Regions from separate parts of the Paenibacillus sp. MB22_1 genome, predicted to be linked through region 2. Evidence: a T-box and tRNA genes for the amino acid it is inferred to sense, from the RefSeq annotation. Region 2 holds a T-box; the other holds one or more tRNA genes.

Region 1 (9,978 bases), on a different contig from region 2:
GTCAGGACGTTTGTTTTGATATTTCAGGTAGTAAGCATGCTCCCATACGTCCAGGCCAAGGATTGGCGTTTTGCCTTCCATCAGCGGGGAGTCTTGGTTCGGCAAGCTGTAAACGGACAATTTGCCGTTAGCATCTACAGCCAGGAACGCCCAACCGCTGCCGAAGCGAGTGGTAGCTGCTTTCGTGAATTCTTCTTTGAATTTGTCAAAGCCGCCCAGCTCGTTGTTGATCGCTTCAGCCAGCTTGCCGGAAGGTTGGCCGCCGCCGTTCGGGCCGATCGTTTCCCAGAACAGGGAGTGGTTCGCATGGCCGCCGCCGTTGTTGCGAACAGCAGTGCGGATGCTTTCAGGAACGCTGTCCAGATCGCTGATCAATTCTTCAACGGATTTGGATTGCAATTCTGGAGCGGATTCCAGAGCTGCGTTCAGGTTCGTTACATACGTATTATGGTGACGATCATGGTGAATCATCATCGTTGTTTCATCGATATGAGGTTCAAGCGCGTTGTTCGGGTAAGGCAATGCAGGTAATTGATGTGCCATTTCTAAATCCATCCTTTCTTCTCCAATATGTAGTAGTAATTCCGACAAAACTAATTATAAATCCGCACTCCGACTTAGTCAACATAGATGTATATTAAGTATGTTAAATCGTTCGCAGCCATTGACAAATCAGTTCGTGAATTTCATAATGAGGGTTCAAGCATCATTAGCCTACAAGTTTGGGGTGAAAAGACGTCATGGGGTTGGGCATCGTTATCGTTGAGGTGTGCGACAGCAACCTGATGAGCGCGCTTGAGCTGGAGAAGCTGGAAGAAGAATACCCCGAAATTGCCGTGATGCGGCAGGACTGTCTTAGTTTATGCGGGTTATGTAAGCTTAGACCGTATGCACTGGTGAACGGCAAACGCGTCTCCGCCAAGACGACGGAGGAGTGTATCCAGCTCGTGAAGCAAGCCATTGAGGACGAGTTAGCCGTCTATGATATATAACCAAAAAAAGCAGCCATGAGGCTGCTTTTTTCTATAGGCGGATCTCCTCAGCGTTCGCGCTGGCGGATCACATACACACATTTTCTCCCTTGTTGGGCCAAGCATTCCGTGCGTTCGACATCGGCATCCAGCAGCGATTCAAACAATTTCAGCTCGCAGTCGCAGGCATGATTGTAGCGGTTCGCGATTTGCGAGATCGGGCAGTTATGCTCCATCAGGACATACTCGCCGTGATCGGTTTCTTGAAGCTCGGTCATATATCCATTGTCGTTTTGAATCTCCGAGAGCGTGCGTACTTTTTCAGTCAGCGATTTCCCTTGCATCTTGGACATATATTTACGGCTCAGCTTCTCCTTACGGCGATCGAACAGGCGGTCTACCATGTCTTCGCCGCTCTCCTCGGCCAGTTCGTCCAGCAGATCCAGCGTAAGCGAATGATATCTCTTGGGAAAAAGCCCCTCAGCCAGCTCGGTTAACCCATATACAGCAGTGGGCCGTCCTGCCGTCTGCCGAATCATTTTCGATTCGATCAGCCCGTCGCGTTCCATCGTGCCGAGATGGCGGCGCACCGCCATTTCCGTGATCTGCAGTTCTGTCGTAAGCTCTTTGGCACTCAGAGGTCCGGCGGTTTTCATTAAATGAAGAATCCGCTCGCGGGTGGAAAGGTCTTTTTTGGCATTCATGCGTGACACTCCCTCTCGGGTGATAAGTTCCGGCGGTCTTAGCTTTGCGGGACGACGAGAGCGGCTTCCCGGCACGCCTCCGAACAGAAGCCGTGATGTTCTTCGGCGGCGATCAGGATGCGTCCCTTGATCCCCAGCTCTTTGCAGTATTGCAGATGCTCGGCAGTGAAGGCGGCAGGATCCTCGATCCGGACAAATTTATAAAATAATAATACGCGATAAGCGTGTTGTTCCATTATTTGAATCACCTATCTATTCTATGATGAATTCTACTGCATTGTAGTCCAAGGCTCTCGACTTAGTCAATATATAAGTATAGTAAGTATATTAATGCGGGTCTAGCGGATATTCTTTCCTTGCGAAGCCGTGGAAGCATGAAATTGGAAATAAGGGTTGCCGGGACCTCCGGTTCCCAGTACAATGATCTGGTTCAGGTGAATGCAGGTGAGAGGGGAACTTTTGATGAAAAAATGGCTTTTGCCAGTCCTGCTTGCTGCCTTGTTTGTGGTGCTGGGCGGGCTGCTACATACGGAGGGATTGCGTTCGATTGACCGCAGTATCGGGGACTTTTTCTATGGGCTGCGCAATGACAGCATCACTCCGGCGGTCAAAGCGATCTCCGAGTTGGGAACAACCACCGGTTTTGTTGTGGTGCTGGGGATTGCCCTCATTTGGACATTGCTGGTTCTGCGGAACGGACGTTATGCCCTTTGGCTGACGATCAGCCTGGCAGGCGGGTGGCTGCTTAACAAAGTGTTGAAAGCTCTATACACTCGTGAACGTCCTGACATGTGGGACAGCCTCGTTGTACCGGACGGGTACAGCTTTCCCAGCGGAAATGCGATGATCTCCGCCGCTTTCTTCGGGGTGATCGCGTTGCTGCTGCTTCGTTCCGGTAGGGTGGGGAATCGCATTTGGGCGGTGGTGGTGCTGCTGATCATTTTGCTGATTGGGGTCAGCCGCTTGTACTTGGGCGTGCATTATGCCAGTGACATTGTTGGCGGCTTTCTCGCGGGTGCGGTGATCGCCGAGCTGTGTGCTTGGGGCGCCGTGGGCCGAAACAGAATATAATGAATAAAGAAGAAAGCCCGCCGGATGGCGGGCTTTCTTCTTTATATGTGCGGCGCTTACGCCGTGTGTTTAACGTTCAGCGGTTGCTTAGGCGTCGGGGCTTGCGTTCCGGCATCGCCTTTTTTGTGGAACAACTTGCGGAGGTAAGGCATCACGTAGTAGTCGAGGCCGATTTTACCAGCGTTAGCTGCAGCGACGAGAATCAGTACTTCAAGGATCAACATTTGCGCGTTGGTGCTTACCGTACCCGAGAAGAGGAACGCGGCGTTCATCACGAAGCCCATCAGTGCAGCGAAGGTGGTGAAGGTACCGAGGATCAGCCCCAGGCCAACCAGGAATTCGCCGTAAGGCACCAGGAAGTTAAAGAGTCCGACATTCGGCAAGGCAAAGTGTTCCAGGAAGGCTGCCCACCAGCCTTGTACGGCCGGATGGTCGCCAGTGCTGTTCGCGATCGCTCCGGTCAGGAAGCCTGCGGCATCGAAGCCGCCGGTGATTTTATGATAGCCGGCTTCGATCCATTGGTAGCCCAGGTAGACGCGGATAACGGTCAGGAGCCACATCGCCACTTTGTTTGTTCTCAGGAAATTGTTAAACATAAGAACCACTCCTTTTATTTATCGTTGTTTTTTTGTTTTTCGGATGATCATCTTTGATGTCTTTATTATATGTGATTTATTTCACTATATATGTGATTTAAATCACAAATATCAAAAATTGAGAAAATAAATTTTAATATAAAACAGCAAGGCGGGCTGAAGCCCCGTCTTGCTGCATGTTTGGTGGATTTCACTTATTTGGCTTGATCCTTGCTCTGATTCTTTTCTTCCGCCTCACCCGTAAAGGTTTCCGTCCATTCCTCCATCATCTCGCCAACCAAATCTTCGAGCTTCTCGGTGGCCGAGGTAGGGTGTTTCGGAACGGGAATCGGATCCACGCCGGAGCCTTCCCCAGAAGGCAGGGTATTCTGCTCCTTATCCATCTGTGTTGCTCCTTTCCAATGAAGTCTAGTGGTCAACCTTAATATGATGATCCGGCGTAACTTTATGCGTCAGCAGTTCGGATACGGTAACGAAGCGATAACCCCGGCTTTGCAGTTCCGGCAAAATGACCTTTAACGCTTCGATCGTCTGCGTGCTGTTATACACGTAATCATGCATCAGGATAATATCACCGTTGCGGGCGTTGTCCAGCACCTTGCGCACGATTCTGCGTACGCCGGGTGACGTCCAGTCCTTCGTATCCTGATGCCAGGACCAGAGGATCATCTGCAGGTTGTTATGTTTGGTTAGCTCGACAATGGCATCATTATAATATCCGCCCGGGGGGCGGAAGAGGACCGGTTTACGTCCGGTGGTCTCGAATACGGCTTCCTGGGTCATGGCCATTTCTTCCTTCAAGGCCGGTAGCGCCAGCCGATGAAAGGAAGGATGGTGATAGGAATGGTTGCCGATTTCATGGCCCGCGGCTTGTTCCATTTTGACGATTTCGGGGAATCGATTCACCCGGTCGCCCACAACAAAGAAGGTCGCCTTCGCATGATACTTCTCCAGAAGCTCGAGAATTTTCGGAGTTTGCTGCTCATCCGGTCCGTCATCAAAGGTTAAGGCGATGTATTTTTCTTGCGTCGGCACTTCCCACACAATGTCCCCGCGTTCCTCATAATAGCTTCTTTGCTTGCCATGAACCGGGGAGGATGCCTCTGTTGCAGGGGCGAGCAGCGCAGCGGCAAGGGCGATGGTGAGCGCTGCTCCCAGTTTGATTTTGACCATCGGTTCTACGTGCCTCCATCAACTATACTTGAGCGCTTGTCCGTCCGGGGAAACTCGCAGCTTCCTGTCGGCGCTGTCCGTTTAGTTTGGCTGGTTGGCGGTGCTTTTATCCATGGAAGGGTGAACCTTGAGCTTGTGCAAATCCTCCAGGCACCGTTTGCGTTCCTCTTCGGGAGTTTCCAGCTCGTTTCGAACGCACGGCATAGCTCATGTTGCTTTTGCTCTTACGGCCGATCCTCGAAAACAGGATGCCGTAGTATATTAAGGTAAGTACCGTTTATGCGGTATGGTTAGGGGTGGACATCGTGCTGATTTCTTTGGCGGGAGTCATCCTGTCCCAGAGAAATTGTCGCTATCTTCGATCCTGTGGATTGGCGTGATTGTCCTCGGTGTTGTCGGATTGAATATGAGTGGTAAGGGAGGCTAAGGGAATGGTTGATCGCAATGAGCAGCAGGCAGGGGAAGGACGGCGGGACGAGGAGCTTTGGCTTTCGTTTCAGGGTTATTACCGACACGCATGTTCGAGCAGATGAGCAGCATACGCATAACGTCAACTTGGAGCGGGCGCTGCAAGATATCGCGGCAAATGGCACGGGAAGCGTTGGCATCATGCATGCGGGAGACGTGACGGATCACGGATTTCCGGAGGAATATGAAGCGTGGAACCAAATTTGGAATCGGTTTGGCGGAGCATTGCCTCCGCTGTATGTGACGATGGGCAATCATGATGTCGCATTGGAGAACTGGGAGGCACGTTTGGGACAATTTTTGCGCGGTACCGGGGCGGAGGGCATTTATCATGATCATTGGATTGATGGGTATCATTTTATTTTTCTTGGAACGGAAGAAGGGCTGGAGTTGTTTAGCTCGTTGTCGGAGAAGCAGCTGGCTTGGCTCGATGACAAGTTAGGGGAAAACGCTGCGGCAGACCGCCCGGTTTTCGTCTTCCTGCATCAGCCGCTGCTTAACACGGTCGCCGGCTCCTACGAAGCGCAGCGCTGGTACGGCGTTGTGCAGGATGCGGATCTCCGTGCCGTGCTGGCCCGTCACCCGCAGGCGATTCTCTTTACGGGGCATACCCATTGGGAGTTGGATGCCCCTCACACTTCATATGGTGTGGAGGGCGAGGGCCCGGTGATGTTCAATGCCGCTTCGGTCGCCTACCTGTGGACCGACGAAGACGAACACAAGGACGGCAGCCAAGGCTTCTACGTCGAAGTTTATCGCGACCATGTCCTCGTACGCGGTCGGGACTTTACCCGCGGCGAATGGGTGGAGTCCGCACAGTTTCGGGTGGAGTATCCGCGGGGGGAGCAGGTGATTGGAAATCGGGTGGACGTATGGTGAACAGTAACATACTTTAACGAGAACGCGCACCTTTAGGGGCGGGTGTTTTTTGTGCGATGCTATGGCGCGACGGAACAAAGGCAAGAAGCAAGAGGCCGTTTGCTGCTTGCGGATATTTGATAGCTGGTAGATGCTAGCTGTTTGATGTTGGCTGGTAGATGGTAGAAGGTAGCGTGTTTGCGGTTTGCTGATAGCTGCTAGCTGGCATCTCGGCTGCGCTAACGGACACCAGAGCCGTTATTTGGGTTCGGACGCAAGCCTACCCGTTTTAACGGACCTCAGAGACCTTATTCGGGTCTGTTGCGTTGAATCGATGAGTATTTTTGCCCAATAAGGTCACTTGAGTCCGTTAGCTCGGGAAATCTCCGGGAAATGAACAAATAAGGTCGGTACGGTCCGTTAGAGGTGGGGAGGTTGGACAATAGAGTTAGCAATCTGAACGAGTTCAGAAATACTGTACAAAGGAACAAAGTTACCATCTTCCACCTTGTTCGATCCTAAGGCATAGGTTAATCCTTGCTTTCTCCAATAGAGCCCGCTTAAGCTTGGTGTGCTTTGGATCCAGGTTTGTGTGCCATCACTTAATTTTGGCCCCTTTTTACCATCCGGTTTGGACTTTACCTGCGAATTTGAAACAGCCAGTATCAGTTGCTCTCCTCGCTCTTCATTAGCAAAGGTCAATTGGATCAAGTCAAAGTTAGCTGGGACGATATCGGCAGACTGATGGGTAATCGGAAAAGGAACTTTTGGAATAGAAACCTCAAATGGCACTTCATTCAAGGTATCTTCAAAAGATTTGCAACACTCTGAGCCTGGGTCCCATACGGCTACACCATCTCTTATGGATAAGCCTGGCGAAGTCCCGGGAGTTTGCTCGACATCCTCAGCAATGGGTGAGATATCATTGTTCTTTGCCCCAGTTCCGCAACCGCCAGCTAGCATCAGAAGAACAACGATCAAACAAACGTACATGATTTTTTTCAAAAGGATCACCCCTTTGGCTATTCCCTATTATACAGTAAATACCAGTTATATACTATATTATCTTCGAATCGGAGGCCATCTTAATCTGACAAAAGAGAAAATAAAAAATCCCTTAAAGCTTATGCTTTAAGGGATTTTCTCTATGATCTGCAGTGGGCTCGAACCACTGACCCCCACCCTGTCAAGATGGTGCTCTCCCAGCTGAGCTAGCAGATCAAACTTATAGTGAAGACAAAAATTATCTTATCAGGCGGTGGGGTTCTTGTCAACACTTTCCTAGAGTATAAGGTGTCTGTCCTCTGTCAACAATGGTGGAGGAATGCGTGTCCGAGTGGTAAGGCGCATGACGTCACGACGCTGCATTTCATTCAAGACGCGCATACAGTCAGCACTGCATACATCCATGACACGCATATATCAGACAGACAGGCACCACGTAACGAAAGGAAGAAGTGAACATGCGTTGGAACCACCATCACCGCCATATTGGCCTTAACCATCATAACAACAGCAATGATCAAATCTCGTCGCCGAAGAGCGAGACGAAACGGCCGCGGTCCCTTTGGGTTGCCGTCGCGGGGGCCGTCTTGCTGCTGGCCCTGACCAGCGCCTGCCGCATGGCGCCAAACGCGGAGACCTTAAGCCGGCAGACCGGCGCATTCCCTTGGCCGTTTGGGCCATCCGTGTCGGACGGCGTGTATTCGCCTACGATTGTAGAGGATGTGTATTCCACGGAATAAATGCTTTATTCTTCCTCGTCCCATTTGCGGGAGTAGCCTTTCTTCGTCGTGTAAAACATGGAGGCAATCAGCAAAACCGCGATGACGACCGCAGCGGCGATTGTTATGCCCATGACCATACCCCTAAGCCAACTCCTTTCCATCGATGTCCATGAGACAACTATACATAAAAATGATTTTTTTGTATAATGATGCAGTTTAAATGATCCAACAGACAAGCAATGGTGGGAGGGGAACGAAGTGTCGGCTGCAACGATCATACATGTCGATCATGAGGAGCAATTACAGAAATGCCTGGACATCCGCAAAGAGGTGTTCGTCGAGGAACAGAAGGTCCCCGTTGAATTGGAAATTGACGAGTACGACCAGATTGGCCCGGATGTACATCATGTGCTGATCGAATTGGAAGGGGACTATGTTGCGACAGGCAGATTGATTTACTATAAAGACAATGCCGCCAAAATGCAGCGGATCGCCGTACGTGAGCCGTACCGCTCGAAAGGCGTAGGCAAAATCCTGCTGCTCGCCTTAGAGGAGCTGGCACGGGAGCTCGGTCTCACGAAGTCGGTGCTGGATGCTCAATGCCATGCCGAAGGGTTCTATGCTAAACTCGGCTATGAGACAATCTCGACTGAACCGTTTGATGACGCCGGTATTCCGCACGTCCGGATGGTCAAGTCGTTAAAATCGTAAAGGTCATAGGTTTGGAGGTTTTGGGGCAAGCTAGATCTAATCTTAATGAAGAGGAGATGAGCTAGCCGATGGCCCTGAATACCAGAGAAACGTTTATTGCCGTGCGGAAGAACGGTGACGGGAATTTGGTCGCGTTCAAGACGTCCAGCGGCCGCGTGCTGGATTACCAGCAAGCCCTGCAGGAAGTGAAGGCAGGTGCGATCGCCGGCGTCAATGTGTTTAAGGGACGGGACGGAGAGATGTATATCCGCGGCGATGCTGATGGAGATCCGTCCAACAACTTGGATAACTTGCCTAGCTTCGAATAACGTTGATCCATATCCTATATTTAGAAAAAGAACCCTGCAGGTAAGCATACCCGCAGGGTTGTTTTGTTACAGCGTATAGACTTCGTGCTGACGCAGAAAGTCCATGTTCCCCGTAGCGCCTCGGAAGGACTCCATATCATCGCTATAATGCATCAGCAGGATTTGGCTTTGGATCTCGGTTGGCAGGGACAATAACTCCTGCAGCGTCGTATGAACTTCACCTTTCCCGGTAAGTTGGACCTCGTGAAAAATTCGGCGGCACCCCCGCTCACGAACAAGCCTCATTAAGAGCTCCGGCTCGAACGTCATATCCGCACTGTAAAAAATCTCCTCATTGATATAAAGCGAATAGCTGGGTTTACCCGGGATATGCGGCGTTCGGATGAGCTCCACTTTTAACTCAGGGGCAAGCTGTGCAGGCTCGCTTTCCTTTAATAGACGCACGTCAAACACGTCGTTTAGCGAGTGGATTACACCGTCTTGGCTTAACCCGCCTTTCAGCGTATTTTCCCATAGCGGCTCCACCAAATTTTCACCAATATACAGGATCGGTTTCCGTCCAGAACCAAATTTCCGGCGAAAAGCCAGCTCTTCCAAGCCTCCAACATGATCGCCATGGATATGGGTAATCAGCACGGCATCGATCTCCTCCACCGACTTGCCGATCGTGTGCAGCGCCAGGGGGGCGGTGATTCCGCAATCGATGAGCAGGGTGAAGTCACCGGCATAGAGGAGCGCGTTGTTATTAAAATATTTTTTGGCAAACGCTCCGCCCGTCCCCAGCATTTGTAGTCGTAAAGCCATCAGGCATTCCCCCTTAGGTCAAGTATGGATCACCTCTTTAACTGTACACAATTTCCAGCCGAAACAAAAGGTTAGGCTCGCTCTATAAAAAAATGCCGTCATTTCCCATCAACACCGCAACTTGACCGGAACCAGCGAGTATAACTATACATCAACAGGAATCAAATGGAGGGTCAACATTCATGAAATGGAGAAGAGTTGCATTACTGGTGGTGGCATTCTCTCTTATGGGAGGTTCCCTGCTCTTTGCCGACGCCGCGAGCACCAAGGTGAAGCTGATGCTGAACGGCCGCGAGCTGGAAGACGGCGGATATATTATAGACGGCAAAACCTATGTACCCGTACGCAATCTCGAAGGTTTAGTTGAATTTAATGACAGCACCAAAACGGTGAATTATTATAAACCCAATGTCCATATGTTTCTATTCGCGGATGACAATGTGTTTGGCGATGTGAAGAAGACGGGGAAGCTGAAGTTTAACGTTTTCTCTCAAATTGATAATTTACGCACGAACATCTCGGCAGTGCGGGTGTCCATCACGGCCCCGGACGGGACGTCCAAGGAGATCCAGACGGATGAAATCAAA
Region 2 (9,978 bases):
AAGAGATCGCCGGCGTTATCGTGGAGCCTGTAGCCGGGAACATGGGCGTTGTGCCGCCGCTGCCGGGATTCCTGGAAGGTCTGCGCCGGATTACCGAGCGATACGGCAGCTTGCTCATTTTTGACGAGGTCATGACAGGCTTCCGCGTAGGGCTGAATTGTGCGCAGGGGCGCTTTGGCGTTACGCCGGATTTAACTTGCCTCGGCAAGGTGATCGGCGGCGGGCTGCCTGTTGGAGCGTACGGCGGAAAACGCGAGATCATGGAGCAAATCGCGCCAAGCGGGCCGATTTATCAGGCCGGGACGCTGAGCGGCAACCCGTTGGCAATGGTTGCGGGTTACACGACGCTGTCGCTGCTTACTCCAGAGGTGTACGACCGGCTGGAGCGCTTGTCGGCGAAGCTGGAGGAAGGCTTTACGCGCAACGCCAAGGAAAAAGGTATTCCGTGTACGATCAACCGCGTGGGCTCGATGATCTGTCCGTTTTTTACCGAAGAGAAGGTTATCAATTACGAGACGGCAAAAACAAGCGACCTCGACTTGTTCCGCCGTTACTTCGCGGCGTTGCTTGAGCAAGGCATCAACGTGGCGCCTTCGCAGTTCGAAGGTATGTTCGTCTCGGGCGTGCATACCGACGAAGACATTGAGCTGACGATCGAAGCGCATCGCTTGGCGCTGCAAAAGCTGTGAGCGGCAAGCTAACCTGGACGCGGCGCGGGGAATGGCTCGAGCTGATGCCCGGCAAGCTGCCTGCGCGCGATGGGCAGGACCGTCTGGATGCGGCGATGGCTTGGCTGGAGGAGGGGCTGCAGGCTCCTCCTAAGCTGCTGCGTCGGCTGCGGGCCGAAGGCGGCATCAAGCTAGCCGGGGACCGTTTAAGGCTGCTGGCCTTTCCGGCCAGGGCATCGCAATATGCTCCGGTTGAGGCAGAGCTTTCGCTTTTATATGAGGATGATTTTTGCCTTGTCGTGCACAAGCCGGCAGGGCTAAAAGTCCATCCGGACGGCAACGAGGGGGGCGCTTCCCGTAGGGACTCGGCTCCGCCGGACACGCTTGCCAACCGCGTCGCGGGATGGTACGCCAGCCTGGGTCAGCCAATCGCTGCGGCGCATATTCACCGGCTGGACGAATATACGTCAGGACCGGTGTTGTTCGCAAAGAACGAATACGCCCATTTAAAGCTGGATGAAGCGATGAGCCGCAAGGAGATCGGACGGACTTACATCGCGTTTGTACAGGGCGTTGTTAGTTCCGCGCTTAAGATCATTGACCAGCCGATCGGCCGGGACCGCCATCACAATCAGCGGCGCCGGGTGTCCCCTACCGGCAAGCCGGCGATCACGCATGTGGAGCTGATGGAGGTATACCCGAAGCACGAGGTGAGCCTCGTTCGGCTGACCTTGGAGACCGGCCGCACGCATCAAATTCGCGTCCATCTGAGCGCAGCGGGCCATCCGCTCGTAGGGGATGCGTTGTATGGCGGCAGCACGAAGTGGCTGCCTTATCAAGCGCTGCATGGGGAGCGGCTGGTGTTCCCGCACCCGCTCACCGGAGAAGCGGTGGAGCTGGGCGATCCGTGGCCGCCGGCCATGATCCAGCTGCGCGATCGCTTTCGTTGACTAGCCGGGCTGTCTGATGGCAGCCTGGCTTATTTTTTTACCTAATGTGAGAAGGTCTGTACCCTCCCATTGGCAAAAAGCTGGCATGCACTCTCTTTTGCAGCATATAGATTAAACGAGGATGATTTGGATCAAGATTCATCGATTTCTAAATCAGGTTTGGATATGCTGAAAGGAGGTAACGAGTTGGCTGATCAATCCTATGGTCTCAGGTTTGATATTTATGAGCGCATACATCTTTCTGAAGATGTGATCGGCATTGAAGAGCTGGAGGAGATCGAGCTCTATCCGAAAGTCCAGGTGATTCCCGGGGAGGAGTATGCCGCGCTGCGCGGCCATTTGCTGTTGTCGGGGGTGTATCGGGGAGAAGGAGAAACGCAGAAGCTGGAACACTATATTCCAGTAGAAATTACGATACCGCTAAGCCGGGTAAACCGGTTGGAGGATATCACGGTTGAAATTGAAAACTTCGATGTTGACCTGCTTAGCTCGCGCAGCTTGAATATTACAGGGGTCTTGTCGCTTCAAGGGGTGGAGACTACTACCCTCGTGTCCGAGCAAGATGCATGGAAAGATCGCGAGTTTACGACTGCCCATGTCGTACCGGATCTGCGAGAGGATGAACCGGAAGCCGAATCGAATTTCAGCGCGGAGGAATCGGAGGATTACGCTTCGGCGGTGACCGAGCCTGAATCGATCCCGGCAGCGCCATTGCTGACGGAAGAAGTTCGCCAAGAGCCGGAGCCGACGTTCTCTTGGAATTCGTTAATCCGCGAAACGGCAAACGAAGAGCCGGAGCCTGAACTGGAGCTGAAGCAAGAGCCGCAGGACGAAGAGCCTCAACAAATCCCGCAATTCGCTTCGTGGCAGGCGTTTCCGGATGAAGTCCTTACCGCGCAAAAACGAAGTGCGGACGAGCCGCAGGAATCCGCCGCCTGGAGAGAGGATGTCCCCGCATTCCAGGAAGCTGGTCCTTGGGCGGACAAGGAATCTGAATCGGATTTTGACGCTGCTGCAGAGGTTTTTGCTGACCAGACAGAGGAGTTGGATGCAGGCGCAACATTTGAGGAGGAGATTCGCCCATTCGCGGAATCCGCGCCAATTGAACGTGCGAGTGAAGCTGTAGAGGCGGAATATGCTGAACCGGAACGGGCTTCGGATGGGGTTGGCGAAGAAGTCGCTGCCGTGTCAAACGATACGGCGAACGAACCTGTTTTGGAGGCGAATGCGGAGGTTGAAGCGGACCAAGTTGTACCTGCCCAACCAGAAGAGAAGAAGGAAATGAAGATTGCGTTGGGGGCCAAAAAAGGGGATGACGAGGGAGATCGAGACAACTTTGGCTTAACGAAGTTGATTTCCTCTTCGGCCCGGCCTGCTCAGGAACCGCAGGAGGAAGCTTCGGATCAGGCGAGCCTGGACGACAGCAGAGACCAAGGTGAGGGTGAGGAGCTGCGGTGGAAGAACCTGTTCATCAGCAACGAGGATCAAAACCCCTTCCGCAAAGTGCGTCTCGTGATCGTGCAGCGTGAAGAGACGTTGGATGATATCGCCCAACGCTACCACCTGAGTCCACGGGAGCTGCAGCTGTACAACCGGCTGTCCGAGCATCAGGTGAATGAAGGGCAAATTTTGTACATTCCGTGAGGATCTCCCCGTGAAATCAGGCGGATTGTTGACTCCCGTTCCTTTCCAAGTTATGATAATATAGATTAAAGTAATAAGATCTATGGCAAAGACTTGGAACGGGAAGAGTAGGCAGCGTACCCTTCAGAGAGCGGAATCCACGGCTGAGAGATTCTGCAGGACATGTAGCTCACCGAAGTCGCCCGGGAGTTGTCCGTTTGAGCAGCATATCATATGGGGTTAGAACGGACCGGCAGCAGCCGTTATCTGCATGAGAGTCGCATTTCTTGCACCGGATGGTGAATGAACCGGATGCCATTGATGCGAAACAAAGGTGGTACCGCGAAAGTAAAGCCTTTCGTCCTTTGAGACGAAGGGCTTTTTGTTTTTTCTTAGGCAGCATGAAGTAGGCGCGAAAGCCCGTCCCGAAGTCTTATGCACACGGTGTGGAGCTGATGACGCCAGTCGACTATCTTGGGATCGCCAAGGCTATGCTTATTTGTAACGGAGGTTGAATAGGATGACAGAAAATCAAGATCAACAAACTTCGTCGGTAGAAATGCCGACGACGTACGATCCGAAAGCAGCGGAGCAGAAATGGCACCGTTATTGGTTGGAGAACGGCTTCTTTAAAGCCGGACAACGGCCGGATGCCAAGCCCTACACGATCGTGATTCCGCCGCCTAACGTAACCGGGATGCTGCATATCGGGCATGCGCTGGATTTGACGCTGCAGGATATTTTGACCCGGACCAAGCGAATGCAGGGATATGACGCGTTGTGGCTGCCCGGGATGGACCATGCGGGGATTGCAACTCAAACGAGAGTGGAGCAGCGGCTTAGAGAGCAAGGCGTATCCCGTTACGACCTGGGCCGCGAGAAGTTCCTCGAACAAGTATGGGCCTGGAAGGACCAGTATGCGGGAACGATTCATGAACAGTGGGCCAAAATGGGCGCTTCGCTCGATTATTCGCGCGAGCGGTTTACATTGGACGAGGGCTTGTCCCAAGCGGTTCGCGAAGTGTTCGTGAAGCTTTATGAGAAAGGCTTGATTTACCGCGGCAAATACATTATCAACTGGGATCCGGCGGCGCGTACGGCGCTTTCCGATATCGAGGTAGAATATAAAGAAGTTAACGGGCATCTGTACCATCTTCAGTATCCGCTGAGCGATGGAAGCGGCTATATCACCGTGGCGACGACTCGTCCAGAGACGATGCTCGGCGATACCGCCGTTGCTGTTCATCCAGAGGATGAACGTTATCGCCATCTGGTCGGCAAAACGCTTCGTCTGCCGATCGTTGACCGTGAAATCCCGATTATCGCCGATGAATACGTGGAGAAAGAGTTTGGCAGCGGCGCGGTAAAAATCACCCCGGCGCATGACCCGAATGACTTCGAAGTTGGTTTGCGCCATAACCTGCCGCAAATTAACGTGATGGACGAGACCGGCAAGATGAATGCTGAAGCCGGCAAGTATCAAGGCCTCGACCGCTTCGAATGCCGCAAGCAGATCGTGAAGGATTTGCAGGAGATGGGCGTGCTGATCAAAATCGAGGATCACGTGCATCAGGTTGGTCATAGTGAACGGACCGGCGTTGTGGTTGAGCCGTATCTGTCGACGCAATGGTTCGTGAAGATGAAGCCGCTCGCGGAAAAAGCGATTGAAGCGCAAAAATCGGGGAACGGCGTTAACTTCGTACCGGATCGGTTCGAGAAAATTTATTTGAACTGGATCGAGAACGTACGCGATTGGTGTGTTTCCCGCCAATTGTGGTGGGGTCACCGCATTCCGGCCTGGTATTGCGACGAGACCGGCGAAATGGTTGTAGCCCGCAGTGAGGAAGAAGCACGGGCCAAGCTGGGACGCGACGATATCCGACAAGACGAGGACGTGCTGGATACGTGGTTTAGCTCTGCACTTTGGCCGTTCTCCACACTGGGCTGGCCGGATGAGGATAGTGCGGATCTCAAGCGCTATTTCCCAACGTCCGTTCTTTCCACCGGTTACGATATCATTTACTTCTGGGTTGCCCGGATGATCTTCACTTCGCTGGAATTCACCGGTCAAGTTCCGTTCAAGGATGTCCTGATCCACGGCCTCGTCCGCGACAGTGAAGGGCGCAAAATGTCCAAATCGCTGGGCAACGGCGTCGATCCAATTGAAGTTATTGAGAAGTACGGTGCCGACGCAATGCGTTACATGCTGTCCACCAGCAACACGCCGGGGCAAGACCTGCGTTTTCGTTGGGAACGCGTTGAGCAAGCCCGCAACTTCGCCAACAAGATTTGGAACGCTTCGCGTTTTGCGTTGATGAACCTGGGGGGCGTGAAGTACGAGGATATCGATATCAGCGGCGAGCTGTCGACGGCGGATCGCTGGATTTTACACCGGATGAACGAGACGGCCAAGGAAATTACCCGCCTGATCGACGCTTACGAATTCGGAGAAACCGGTCGATTGCTGTACAACTTCATCTGGGACGATCTGTGCGACTGGTATATCGAATTCGCCAAGCTGTCCCTGTACGGGGAAGATGCTGCGGCTAAGAAGAAAACCCAATCTGTGCTGGCCTATGTGCTCGATCGCACGCTGCGCATGATCCATCCGTTTATGCCGTTTATTTCCGAGGAAATATGGCAGCATTTGCCGCATTCTGGCGAAACGATTACGCTGGCGGCTTGGCCGGAATACGACCCTGCGCTGGAAGCACCGGACGCTGTTCAGGAAATGAATCTGCTGATCGATGTCATTCGCGCTGTGCGGAATATCCGCGCCGAAGTGAATGTGCCGATGAGCAAAAAGATCGAGCTCGTCATCAAGCCGGGCAGCGCGGAAGTGCTGGAAGTGTTGTCCCGCAACGAGCATTACATCCGCCGTTTCTGCAATACGTCGGAGTACGAGGCTTCGCTGAACGCCGGCGTGCCGGATAAGGCGATGACCGCTGTTGTAACGGGAGCCGAGCTGTTCCTGCCGCTGTCGGGTCTGATTGATATCGGACAGGAAATCGAGCGGCTGACGAAGGAACTCGACCATCTGAACAAAGAAGTGGAACGCGTTGAGAAGAAGCTGGCCAACGAGGGCTTTGTGTCCAAAGCGCCGGCTAAAGTCATCGAGGAAGAACGGGCGAAGATGGCCGATTATTCCGAGAAACGCGACAAGGTGCTGGCACGGATTGCGGAGCTGAAAGGTTAATTGAAAATAAAAGTTCAAGAAGTCAGGTTTGGAGCACCGAAGAAAAGGCTTCGAAGATGACTTCTTGAACTACACTAATATTAAATGAAGGTGACTGACATGGGGGATCGTACAGAGGAAGAAACACGGCCGCTGAACAGCTATGCTGAAGCGGTCGATTGGATCAACGGGCTGCTGCCGTTTGGCATCCGTCCCGGCTTGGAACGGATCGAGCTCATGATGGAAAAGTTAGGCCATCCCGAACGGAGGCTGAAATTTATTCATGTGGCAGGGACGAACGGTAAAGGCTCCTCCTGCGCTTTCCTGACCCGAACACTGCGGGAATGCGGTTATCATGTGGGGACGTATACGTCCCCTTACATCACAAAATTCACGAATCGCTTCCAATATGATGAGGAAGATATCCCCGAGACGGTGCTGCTCGAGCTGGCGAACCGGGTTGCTCCATTGGTGGCTGAAATCGCCGGCACCGAACTGGGATCCCCAACCATGTTCGAGGTGAGCACAGCGATCGCGATTTTGTATTTTGCGGAAGTGTGTTACCCCGATGTGGTAGTATGGGAGACCGGGCTTGGGGGAAGGATGGATGTGACCAATATTGTGACGCCGATCGTCTCTTTGATTACGAACATCGGCTTGGATCACATGGACGTCCTTGGCGACACAATCGAGCAAATCGCCCGCGAGAAAGCTGGCATTATCAAGGCGGGGGTACCTGTGGTCAGCTGCGCCGAGCAGCCGGAGGCTGTTGCCGTACTGAAGGAAACGGCGGCAGCCAAGCATGCTACCCTCTATCTGATGGGGGAGCAGTTCCGGTACGAGCGGGTGGCGGTGGATGCCAAGGAGCAGCAGTTGCATTTTCAAGGTCCATTCCGGGAGATGGATTTTACGATTCGCATGCTTGGGGAGCATCAATGCAAGAACGCCGCCGGCGTCATGATGGTGCTGGAAGTGCTGCGGCAGTATATGGCTTTTATCCTCGAGGATGAACAGGTGCAGGACGGTTTCCGTACTTCCTTCTGGGCCGGACGGCTGGAAGTGGTGCGGGAGGAACCTCGCCTTGTATTGGACGGAGCACATAATCCGGAAGGTGCCGCTTCGCTGGCGAAAAGCCTGCCTGAAGCGTTCCAATACCGCAAGCTGCATTTGATGATGGGGATGCTGGCCAATAAGCATCATCAGGGCTACTTGAAGCATATATTACCAATAGTGGATACGCTAATTCTGACCGAGCCCGATTTTCGCCGGAAAATGGACGCCGATGCGTTGTATGAACTCGTGGCCGAACTACAGGGGATAGAAGCGAAAGCGGATTTGGAAATCATCGTGGAACGTGACTGGAGAAAAGCCCTTTCGCTTTTGGAGTCACGGACGGAACGGGAGGATCTTGGGGTAGTCACCGGCACGTTGTATCTGATCTCGGACGTGCGGGCGGCCCTTTTGCATCAAACCGATTCTGAAAAAGGCTGGTGACCATTTTGTTAAATACGACCGAACAACACGTACATTTTATCGGTATCGGCGGATATGGCATGAGCGCCATTGCCCGCGTGATGCTGGAAATGGGGTATACCGTCACGGGATCGGACGTTGCCTCCCAAGAGTTGACGGAGAAGCTCGCCGCGAAGGGAGCGAAAATCTATATCGGCCATACCGCCGAACACGTGCATGGGGCGGATTTGGTCGTTTACTCTACCGCGCTGCCGCAGGATAATGTGGAGCGTTTGGAAGCGCAAGAGCAAGGCATACCGGTGCTGCATCGCTCTCAGATGCTGGCCCGCCTTTTGAATGAGCGTAACGGTGTTGCTGTTGCCGGAGCTCATGGCAAAACGACAACCTCGTCGATGATCGCGCTGGCGATGGAGCTTTGCGGTACCGATCCTACCTACATTATCGGCGGGGAAATTATGGACATGGGCACAAATGCCAAAGCCGGACAAGGAAAATGCGTGGTTGCGGAAGCTGACGAAAGCGACGGTTCCTTCCTGCAGTATTATCCATCACTTGGCGTCGTGACCAACATCGAGGCCGACCATTTGGAAAACTACGGCGGTGACTTCAATCGCCTGAAGGAAGCCTACGTGCAGTTTCTGAATCAGATCAAACCGGACGGCAAGGCGGTCGTATGCGGAGACGACCCGAACATACGGGAATTGCTTCCTCGGGTACAAAGTCCGACGATTACGTACGGCATCGAAACCAACTGCGACTATACGGCCCGGGAGATTGAGCTTGGAGATCGCTGTGTTACCTTTAAAATGTATCAAGGTGACCGGGAGCTCGGAACAGTGGAATTGTCTGTGCCTGGTCGGCATAATGTTTACAATGCGATGGCGACCGTGATCGTATGCATGGAGGCAGGCATTCCGTTTGATGAAGTTGTCAAAGCGTTGCGCCACTTCCATGGCGCGAAACGCCGTTTCCAGGTGCTTGGAGAGAAGAACGGAATTCTGATTATCGACGATTATGCACACCATCCAACGGAAATCCAAGCGACGATCGCAGCGGCCAAGGCAACCGGCAAGCGAATTATCGCCGTCTTCCAACCGCAGCGGTATACGCGGACCTTTTTCTTGTTGGATGCGTTTAGCCGGGCGTTTGGAGATGCGGATGAGGTGATCATCACCGACATTTATTCACCGGCCGGAGAGAAAGCGATCGAAGGCGTGAGCTCCTCGAAGCTGGTCGAATTGATCAAACAAAACAGCAATCCCGGCGCTCGTTACTTGCCGACGAAGCAGGACGTAATTGCCGATTTGCAGCATCGTTTGAAGCCTGGCGATCTCGTGCTGACGATGGGCGCGGGCGACATTTACAAAGTGGGTTACGAGCTGGCCAAAGGGTTGTCTAACTAAATCCTCAAGCTTTACCCTTCAGTATAAACGGTCTTTACCGGGCTTTGGTTCCCGGGGAGGCCGTTTTTTTCGTTTCTTACAATCTACGAACCTCACCTCTTTAGGCTTGGCATAACCGTTAGTTCGCGTTCATATGGATAGGGTAGAAGAATGGACAAGGAGCGTGCGGACCGTGAACAAAGCCAAAATGACATTCCGGTTTGACAGGGATGGCCGGGAAATCCGGCCGGAGCGGGAGATTGCTGAGGAGCCGATACGGAGGACCACACCCCAATATCGAGCGGTAGAGACGGTAGAGGAATGGGGGGATCCCTTCACGGACCATACAGGGATGGGGCTCACTGTCTTTCCGGGCGGACAAGACCAGAGACAACGCCAAGATCCGATGGGGACAACTCGGGACGATTGGGAAGAAATTTACGACAAAGACCCTTGGCAGACAGAGTGGCAGGAGGAGACCCCTCCCATCTATACCCGTCCTCACCGAACCTCCTGGTGGAAGGTGGCCGGCTCTTTGACCGGAGCGATTGTTACGGGCGCACTGTTTGGGTATGTCGTGCTATCTTTATTTAATCAGGAGATCGAACTCCCTCTTCCAGGGATTAACACGAACACGCCACAGCAGGTGGAATCGGGAGACACAGCAAGCCAGCCGGCCATGGGGGAGATTGAAGGGGAGGACCCCG

The links. The T-box of region 2 lies ahead of ACL02P_RS11840 (valine--tRNA ligase). A T-box ahead of a tRNA ligase gene usually reads a tRNA of that ligase, here a tRNA-Val.
Region 1: it has a tRNA-Val gene. The T-box ahead of ACL02P_RS11840 (valine--tRNA ligase) is inferred to sense a tRNA for this amino acid. The anticodon was not compared.

The regions. Positions count from the first base shown of each region.
Region 1 covers NZ_JBLADV010000001.1:729,924-739,901, forward strand. The annotation lists gene ACL02P_RS03235 (superoxide dismutase) at 1-543, opposite strand, end outside; gene ACL02P_RS03240 (DUF1450 domain-containing protein) at 741-992, shown strand; gene ACL02P_RS03245 (helix-turn-helix transcriptional regulator) at 1,040-1,675, opposite strand; partial or broken gene ACL02P_RS03250 (hypothetical protein) at 1,756-1,911, opposite strand; gene ACL02P_RS03255 (phosphatase PAP2 family protein) at 2,138-2,746, shown strand; gene ACL02P_RS03260 (DoxX family protein) at 2,803-3,342, opposite strand; gene ACL02P_RS03265 (hypothetical protein) at 3,537-3,725, opposite strand; gene ACL02P_RS03270 (polysaccharide deacetylase family protein) at 3,751-4,515, opposite strand; gene ACL02P_RS03275 (hypothetical protein) at 4,821-4,895, shown strand; gene ACL02P_RS03280 (metallophosphoesterase family protein) at 4,960-5,862, shown strand; gene ACL02P_RS03285 (hypothetical protein) at 6,262-6,846, opposite strand; tRNA gene ACL02P_RS03290 (tRNA-Val) at 6,990-7,062, opposite strand; gene ACL02P_RS03295 (hypothetical protein) at 7,305-7,586, shown strand; gene ACL02P_RS03300 (GNAT family N-acetyltransferase) at 7,827-8,279, shown strand; gene ACL02P_RS03305 (DUF3892 domain-containing protein) at 8,348-8,587, shown strand; gene ACL02P_RS03310 (MBL fold metallo-hydrolase) at 8,654-9,391, opposite strand; gene ACL02P_RS03315 (copper amine oxidase) at 9,574-9,978, shown strand, end outside.
Region 2 covers NZ_JBLADV010000002.1:45,764-55,741, reverse strand. The annotation lists gene hemL (glutamate-1-semialdehyde 2,1-aminomutase) at 1-689, shown strand, start outside; gene ACL02P_RS11850 (RluA family pseudouridine synthase) at 686-1,618, shown strand; gene ACL02P_RS11845 (LysM peptidoglycan-binding domain-containing protein) at 1,805-3,262, shown strand; T-box leader at 3,348-3,610, shown strand; gene ACL02P_RS11840 (valine--tRNA ligase) at 3,762-6,437, shown strand; gene ACL02P_RS11835 (bifunctional folylpolyglutamate synthase/dihydrofolate synthase) at 6,537-7,910, shown strand; gene murC (UDP-N-acetylmuramate--L-alanine ligase) at 7,970-9,292, shown strand; gene ACL02P_RS11825 (SPOR domain-containing protein) at 9,465-9,978, shown strand, end outside.